2 regions of the Streptomyces paromomycinus genome follow, and region 1 is predicted to be linked to the other one. Evidence: predicted binding sites of a transcription regulator. Region 1 holds the regulator's gene; the other holds the start of a gene.
What was found. Region 1 encodes HrcA, which represses chaperone genes, less so after heat shock. Its sites were predicted from a motif close to TTNGCACTCNGNNNNNCNGAGTGCNAA; they were not measured.

Region 1 (4,413 bases):
TTCCACGACGACGCCCTCGATGCGCAGGTCGTCGCCCCAGACGCGTTCCACCAGCTCGGCGTCGTGGCGCCCTTCGACGTAGATGCGCCCGGCGCGGGCGACCCGTGCGCGGGCGCCGGGGACGGCCAGGGAGCCGGAGGCCGTACGGGCCGGTCCGCGTGCGGCGGGGCGCGAGGAGGGGCGTACGAGGGTGACGGGCTTGCCGTCCAGGAGGAAGCCGCGCGGGGGCATCGGGAAGACCCGGTGTTTGCCGAAGCGGTCCTCCAGGGTGACGGTCGGGCCTTCGGCGGTCTTCTCGCAGCGGACGACCGCGCCGCAGAACCCGGTGACGGCTTCCTCGACGACGAGGTCCGGCTCGGCCTCGACCTCGGGAGCCGGCTGCTGCTTCTTCCACGGCGGGGTGAGGTCCGGGCCGTACTCTCTGCTGCGCATTGGACAGACGATAAGAAGGGATGGCCGGTCAGTGCCGCGACACGCCGAAGCGGCGGCTCAGCGCGTCGCGTTGCTCACGGACGAATCGGGCATCCACGACAGCTCCGTGCCCGGGTACGTACACCGCGTCCTCGCCGCCGAGGGCCAGCAGCCGGTCCAGGGCGGCGGGCCACCGGCCGGGGAGCGCGTCCGGCCCCGCCTGGGGCTCGCCGGACTCCTCGACCAGGTCGCCGCAGAAGACGACCGCGGGCGAGCCGTGCGTGCCGGGGACCAGGACGACCAGGTCGTGCGCGGTGTGGCCGGGGCCGACGTTGGCGAGCAGGACCTGCCGGTCGCCGAGGTCGACGGTGCGTTCGCCGGACACGAGGTGGTGCGGGGTCACGAGCAGGTCGGTGGCCTCCGCCGCGGCGTCCGGGTCCACGCCGTGCGACACCGCGTCGCGCCGCAGGTCGTCCTGGGCGCGCGGCAGGAACTCGTCGAGCCCGGCCGCGCCGAAGACCTGGACGCCCGCGAAGGCCGCGGTGCCCAGGACGTGGTCGAAGTGGGGATGGGTCAGCGCGACATATGTCACGTTCCGTCCAGTGATGTCGCGAAGTTGACGGCGCAGCTCGGCACCGTCCCGGATCGTCGCGCCGGTGTCCACGATCAGCACGCCGGACGAGCCGACGACGGCGCCCACCGTCTCGTCCCAGCCGGGCATCCGGCGCCGCCCGACGCCCGCGCCGAGCCGTTCCCACCCGGCCTCTTCCCAAGTCGTACGCATACCGAGACGCTAGCCGTATCGCGATAGCGTTGCCCGCCGGACCGGGGGGTTCCGGGTGCCCGCCGCCGCCCGCGGTACGCATTTCGCGGGAGCCCGGAGTGCGACTTGGGTACCGCCGCCCTTGCCCTGCCCGTGCGACCCGGCCGTACACTTGGTCAGGGTCTGGCACTCGGACCTGATGAGTGCCAGGGAAGACGACCCGGAAGAACCCGGCCGCGCGCCGGTGACACGGCCGGACTGGAGGTGTGCGCGATGCTCAGTGAACGCAGACTCGAAGTGCTGCGCGCCATCGTCCAGGACTATGTCGGGACCGAGGAGCCGGTCGGCTCCAAGGCGCTGACCCAGCGGCACCAGCTCGGTGTCTCCCCCGCCACGGTCCGCAACGACATGGCCGCGCTGGAGGACGAGGGCTTCATCGCCCAGCCGCACACGAGCGCCGGGCGCATCCCGACGGACAAGGGCTACCGCCTCTTCGTCGACAAGCTGGCCGGCGTCAAGCCGCTTTCCAGCCCCGAGCGGCGCGCCATCCAGAACTTCCTGGACGGCGCCGTCGACCTGGACGACGTCGTGGGCCGCACGGTACGGCTGCTGGCGCAGCTGACCCGGCAGGTCGCCGTCGTGCAGTACCCGTCGCTGACCCGGTCCACGGTGCGGCACGTGGAACTGCTGTCGCTGGCGCCGGCCCGGCTGATGCTGGTACTGATCACGGACACCGGCCGGGTCGAGCAGCGCATGGTGGACTGCCCGGCGCCGTTCGGCGAGACCTCCTTGGCGGACCTGCGGGCGCGGCTGAACAGCCGCGTGGTGGGGCGGCGGTTCACGGACGTGCCGCAGCTCGTGCAGGATCTCCCGGAGTCCTTCGAGCAGGAGGACCGGGGCACGGTCTCGACAGTGCTGTCGGTGTTGCTGGAGACTCTGGTGGAGGAGACCGAGGAGCGGCTGATGATCGGCGGCACCGCCAATCTCACGCGCTTCGGGCACGATTTCCCACTGACCATCCGGCCGGTGCTGGAGGCCCTGGAGGAGCAGGTGGTGCTCCTCAAACTGCTGGGGGAGGCCAAGGACTCCGGCATGACCGTACGCATCGGGCATGAGAATGCCCATGAGGGCCTGACGTCCACATCGGTCGTCGCGGTCGGCTACGGTTCGGGCGACGAGGCAGTCGCCAAACTCGGCGTGGTCGGACCGACCCGCATGGACTACCCCGGAACGATGGGAGCGGTACGCGCAGTGGCACGTTACGTCGGACAGATCCTCGCGGAGTCGTAAGTGGCCACGGACTATTACGCGGTCCTGGGCGTACGGCGCGATGCCTCGCAGGACGAGATCAAGAAGGCTTTCCGGCGGCTGGCCCGCGAGCTGCACCCGGATGTGAACCCGGATCCGAAGACCCAGGAGCGGTTCAAGGAGATCAACGCCGCTTACGAGGTGCTCTCGGACCCGCAGAAGAAGCAGGTCTACGACCTCGGCGGCGACCCCCTCTCGCAGGCGGGTGGCGGCGGCGGGGCCGGCGGCTTCGGCGCGGGCTTCGGCAACTTCTCCGACATCATGGACGCGTTCTTCGGTACGGCGTCGCAGCGCGGACCCCGGTCCCGTACGCGGCGCGGCCAGGACGCCATGATCCGGCTGGACGTCGAACTGGACGAGGCGGCCTTCGGGACCACCAAGGACATCCAGGTGGACACCGCCGTCGTCTGTACGACCTGTTCGGGTGAGGGCGCGGCGCCCGGCACCTCGGCGCAGACCTGTGACATGTGCCGCGGCCGCGGTGAGGTCTCGCAGGTCACCCGGTCCTTCCTGGGCCAGGTCATGACCTCGCGGCCGTGTCCGCAGTGCCAGGGCTTCGGCACGGTCGTGCCGACCCCGTGCCCGGAGTGCGCCGGCGACGGCCGGATCCGCTCCCGCCGTACGCTCACGGTCAAGATCCCGGCCGGTGTGGACAACGGCACCCGTATCCAGCTCGCGGGCGAGGGCGAGGTCGGCCCCGGCGGCGGCCCGGCCGGCGACCTGTACGTGGAGATCCACGAACTGTCGCACCCGACGTTCCAGCGGCGCGGCGACGACCTGCACTGCACGGTCACCATCCCGATGACGGCGGCGGCGCTGGGCACCAAGTGCCCGCTGGAGACGCTGGACGGCATGGAGGAGATCGACATCCGGCCCGGCACCCAGTCCGGCCAGTCGATCCCGCTGCACGGCCGCGGCGTCACCCACCTGCGCGGCAACGGGCGCGGTGACCTCATCGTGCACGTCGAGGTCATCACGCCGTCCAAGCTGGACGCGGAGCAGGAGGAGCTGCTGCGGCGGCTCGCCAAGCTGCGCGGCGAGGAACGCCCGACGGGGCAGTTCCAGCCGGGGCAGCAGGGGCTGTTCTCGCGTCTGAAGGATGCGTTCAACGGGCGGTAGGCGGTTGTTGTGCCGGGGGGTCCGGGGGTTGTCCCCCGGGCAGGTACCGTCAGCCGGGGCAGCAGGGGCTGTTCTCGCGTCTGAAGGATGCGTTCAACGGGCGGTAGGCGGTTGTTGTGCCGGGGGTCCGGGGGTTGTCCCCCGGATGGGCACGGCAACGGGTGGTGACCCCCGTACGGAACATGGCGGCGGCCGGGCTTTTCAGCCCGGCCGCCGTTCGTCGTCCGGTGCCCCCGAAGCCCTCGGTCCCGCCCGAACTGCCCTGATCGCCGGACCTGTTTGATCTTGGTGGGTCCGGGCCCGGTTCGGGACCCCGCGTGCGGCGTGACACGATGTGGTCATGCCCACAGCGCTGACCGATCTCTGCCGTCATCCGATCGCGCAGGCCCCCATGGCAGGCGGCGTCGCCCGCCCGGAGCTGGCCGCCGCCGTCAGCGGCGCCGGCGGACTCGGCTTCCTGGCCGCCGGGTACAAGACCGCGGACGGCATGTATCAGGAGATCAAACAGCTGCGCGGGCTCACCGACCGCCCCTTCGGCGTCAACCTCTTCATGCCGCAGCCCGCGCTCGCCGACAACGCCGCCGTCGAGGTCTACCGTGAGCAGCTCGCGGGCGAGTCGGCCTGGTACGAGACACCGCTGGACGACATCGACCCGTACGAAGGTGTCGACGACGGGTACGAGGCGAAGCTCGCCATCCTGCGCGAGGACCCGGTGCCGGTCGTCTCCTTCCACTTCGGGTGTCCGTCGCGCGCCGTCCTCGACGGATTCGCCAAAGTCGGTACGTTCACGATCGTCACCGCCACCACGGCGG
Region 2 (4,413 bases), 2.5 Mb from region 1:
CTGGAGGCGGGCAAGGTCGTCATGGCCGCGGTGTACGGCGGCGAGCTGGTCGGCATCGAGGGCACCTACGACGACGTCAACCGCTTCTGCTCGGAGCTGATCGGCGACCCGCTCGGCGAGGGCTGGGGCTTCGTCAACGTCAACCTGCGCCCGTACTACGGCGAGGGTTCCAAGACGCTCGCGTACGAGATCTGCGAGCAGCTCGGCTGGCGGCTGCCGGACCAGATCGTCATTCCGATCGCCTCCGGCTCCCAGCTCACGAAGATCGACAAGGGGCTGAAGGAGCTGATCGCGCTCGGCCTGGTCGAGGACAAGCCGTACAAGATCTTCGGCGCGCAGGCCGAGGGCTGCTCCCCGGTCTCCACCGCCTTCAAGGCGGGCCACGACGTCGTACGGCCGCAGAAGCCGGACACCATCGCCAAGTCGCTGGCCATCGGCAACCCGGCCGACGGCCCGTACGTGCTCGACATCGCCCGGCGCACCGGCGGCGCGGTCGAGGACGTGAACGACGCGCAGGTGGTCGACGCGATCAAGCTGCTGGCCCGTACGGAGGGCATCTTCGCCGAGACCGCCGGCGGGGTGACCGTGGGCGTGACGAAGAAGCTGATCGAGGACGGGCTGCTCGACCCGGCGCTGACCACCGTCGTGCTCAACACCGGCGACGGGCTCAAGACGCTGGACGCCGTGGCGCCGACGACCGGGCCCACGGCCACCATCCGCCCGAGCCTGGACGCGTTCCGCGCGGCCGGTCTGGCGGGCTGACCGCCGCGCGCGGCTGCACACACCCGTACGCGGTCGCGCGCACCCGTACGCGTCGGTACACACCGGCACGCGTCCGTACACCACGGCACGCGCCGGCGTACCTCCGTCCGCTCCCGCGGCCACCGGTACGCCCGCGCCCGCCGCCCCTCCGCACTCCTCTCGCGAGCTGGAAGGCAGCACACCATGAGCGTCAACGTCCGCATCCCGACCATCCTGCGCACCTACACCGGCGGCCGGGCCGAGGTCCCCGCCGAGGGGGCGACCCTCTCCGAGGTCATCCAGAACCTGGAGCAGAACCACGCCGGCATCGCGGCCCGCGTCCTGGACGACACGGGCAAGCTGCGGCGCTTCGTGAACGTCTACGTCAACGACGACGACGTGCGCTTCGAGCAGGGCCTGGCGACGCCGACGCCGGACGGCGCGGGCGTCTCGATCATTCCGGCGGTGGCCGGCGGCTGCTGAGCCGGTCACCCGGGACGCCGTAACGATCTTTTTCGGCCCTTCCCCGGTCCGACGGCTGGAATCGCCCCGTCCGCCACGAAGCGGACGGGGCGATTCCGTGTTGTTAAAGGCGATACAGTTGAGGTGATTACTCGTTCAGCGCGTGCCGAACGCCTATGAGGGCCCGGCAAGTTGTGCGCGAAGTGTGGACATGATTTGTCGCGTTGGTGCGCTTTGCCCGGCCCGACTTGCCCTGCCGTATGGGCTTTTCTTCGCATATTTGCGATTGTTCCCGAGAAGAATTCTCGTCCGACTGACCTGTTGCGCTGGGCAGTTGGACAGATACATTCAGCGGCGGTCGACGCGTTCCGGCGCACACCCCCTCCTGTCGGGGGTGAGGTCTGACCCGGGTCCGCGGAGTGCGGTCCTGTGCAAGGGCCAGTAATAGGGGAGTTAGGCATGGCTCAGGGCACCGTCAAGTGGTTCAACGCGGAGAAGGGGTACGGCTTCATCGCGGTCGACGGTGGTGCGGATGTATTCGTCCACTACAGCGCGATCCAGATGGACGGTTACCGCACCCTTGAGGAGGGTCAGCGGGTCGAGTTCGAGATCTCGCAGGGCCAGAAAGGGCCGCAGGCGGACATGGTCCGCGTGGCCGGCTGAAGCGCCGACCGACTGCTGCGTACGAAGGTCCGCGTCCCCTGCGGGGGGCGCGGGCCTTCTGTGTTTGGGTGGGTCGGGGGCGGGTGCGGGGGAGCGCCAGGTCATCCGCCCGCACCCGGTTTGACACCCGGCCCCCACGGGGATGGCTCCCGCCAAGCCGCTTGCGCCCTCCCGTCGCCCGGCCGCCACCCCCATACGAGGCTTCTGCGAAGCCGCTTGCACTCTAAGGGGTCGAGTGCTAATCATTGCGTTAGCACTCTACGAGTGAGAGTGACAGCTAAGGACCGACTCGGTGAGGTCCGCGGGCAGGTGGGGCAAGGAACCACCGGCTCGCGAGCCGTCCGTCGCGGGCGCCAGCGCGGTCCGGAGTATCCACCCTCCCCCAGACGCAGTCCGGGGGGACCCCCAGTCCGGGAGGACCACTTCACATGGCCAAGATCATCGCGTTCGACGAGGAGGCACGGCGCGGTCTCGAGCGCGGGATGAACCAGCTCGCCGACGCCGTCAAGGTCACCCTTGGCCCCAAGGGCCGCAACGTCGTCCTCGAGAAGAAGTGGGGCGCCCCCACGATCACCAACGATGGTGTGTCCATCGCCAAGGAGATCGAGCTCGAGGACCCGTACGAGAAGATCGGCGCCGAGCTGGTCAAGGAGGTCGCGAAGAAGACGGACGACGTCGCCGGTGACGGCACGACGACCGCGACCGTCCTGGCCCAGGCCCTGGTCCGCGAGGGGCTGCGCAACGTGGCCGCCGGCGCCAACCCGATGGCCCTGAAGCGCGGCATCGAGCGCGCCGTCGAGGCCGTCTCCGCCGCCCTGCTGGAGCAGGCCAAGGACGTGGAGACCAAGGAGCAGATCGCTTCGACCGCCTCCATCTCCGCCGCCGACACCCAGATCGGCGAGCTGATCGCCGAGGCCATGGACAAGGTCGGCAAGGAAGGCGTCATCACCGTCGAGGAGTCCCAGACCTTCGGTCTGGAGCTGGAGCTCACCGAGGGTATGCGCTTCGACAAGGGCTACATCTCGGCGTACTTCGCCACCGACATGGAGCGTATGGAGGCGTCGCTCGACGACCCGTACATCCTCATCGTCAACTCGAAGATCTCCAACGTGAAGGACCTCCTTCCGCTGCTGGAGAAGGTCATGCAGTCGGGCAAGCCGCTGCTGATCATCGCCGAGGACGTCGAGGGCGAGGCCCTGTCGACCCTGGTCGTCAACAAGATCCGCGGCACCTTCAAGTCCGTCGCCGTCAAGGCCCCGGGCTTCGGCGACCGCCGCAAGGCCATGCTCGGCGACATCGCCATCCTCACCGGTGGCACGGTCATCTCCGAGGAGGTCGGCCTCAAGCTGGAGAACGCCGGTCTCGACCTGCTGGGCCGTGCCCGCAAGGTCGTCATCACCAAGGACGAGACCACCATCGTCGACGGTGCCGGTGACAGCGAGCAGGTCCAGGGCCGCGTCAACCAGATCCGCGCCGAGATCGAGAACAGCGACTCGGACTACGACCGCGAGAAGCTCCAGGAGCGTCTGGCGAAGCTGGCCGGCGGCGTGGCCGTCATCAAGGCCGGTGCCGCCACCGAGGTCGAGCTCAAGGAGCGCAAGCACCGCATCGAGGACGCCGTGCGCAACGCGAAGGCGGCCGTCGAGGAGGGCATCGTCGCCGGCGGTGGCGTCGCCCTGCTGCAGGCCTCCTCGGTCTTCGAGAAGCTGGAGCTGGAGGGTGACGAGGCCACCGGTGCCGCCGCTGTGAAGCTGGCGCTGGAGGCCCCGCTGAAGCAGATCTCCGTCAACGGCGGCCTTGAGGGCGGCGTCGTCGTGGAGAAGGTGCGCAACCTGGCCGTCGGCCACGGTCTGAACGCCGCGACCGGCGAGTACGTCGACATGATCGCCGAGGGCATCATCGACCCCGCCAAGGTCACGCGCTCCGCGCTGCAGAACGCCGCGTCGATCGCCGCGCTGTTCCTGACCACCGAGGCCGTCATCGCCGACAAGCCGGAGAAGGCCGCCGCGGCCGCTCCGGGCGGCATGCCGGGCGGTGACATGGACTTCTGATCCTCCCGGATCAGCTGTCCGCAGATCGCCGGGGCGGCACTCCTCCTCCCAGGGGGGTGCCGCCCCAGCGGCGTTCCGGCACCTTCGGGCGTGCGGCCTGCCGTACGGCGAGGTGTGTGCCGTTCCGCACGGCGGTCCTTGCACTGCCCCCGGTCCGGCGGGGCACGATCACCCCATGACGACTCGAAACGGACAGGCCGCCCGACCGGACCGGTTCCCCGCGGACACCGTCGCCCTGATCACCGGCGGCAGCAGTGGAGTGGGCCTGGCAGCCGCGCGCCGGTTGCTCGCGGACGGCGCGCGGGTGGTGGTGTGCGGCCGCGACGAGCGCCGCCTGGACACCGCCGTGGCGCACCTGAGGGAGCGGGCGCGGGAGGCGGTGACGGGTGGCGAAGCGTCCGTTGCGGATGCGACGGGGGCGGGCCCGGGAGCGGCCGAGGACGCGGCGGACCGGGTGTTCGGCGTACGGGCCGACACGGCCTCCGTCGCCGACCTG

Region 2: a site for HrcA is predicted at 2,117-2,143, ahead of groL (chaperonin GroEL). Genes of this name have one in related genera too.

What each region holds. Positions count from the first base shown of each region.
Region 1 covers NZ_BHZD01000001.1:6,565,227-6,569,639, forward strand. Annotated here, with positions in the region: gene OEIGOIKO_RS28095 (DUF3097 domain-containing protein) at 1-432, opposite strand, end outside; gene OEIGOIKO_RS28100 (MBL fold metallo-hydrolase) at 461-1,195, opposite strand; gene hrcA (heat-inducible transcriptional repressor HrcA) at 1,448-2,464, shown strand; gene dnaJ (molecular chaperone DnaJ) at 2,465-3,601, shown strand; gene OEIGOIKO_RS28115 (nitronate monooxygenase) at 3,942-4,413, shown strand, end outside.
Region 2 covers NZ_BHZD01000001.1:4,107,086-4,111,498, reverse strand. Annotated here, with positions in the region: gene thrC (threonine synthase) at 1-762, shown strand, start outside; gene OEIGOIKO_RS16945 (MoaD/ThiS family protein) at 946-1,224, shown strand; gene OEIGOIKO_RS16940 (cold-shock protein) at 1,663-1,866, shown strand; gene groL (chaperonin GroEL) at 2,295-3,917, shown strand; gene OEIGOIKO_RS16930 (SDR family NAD(P)-dependent oxidoreductase) at 4,093-4,413, shown strand, end outside.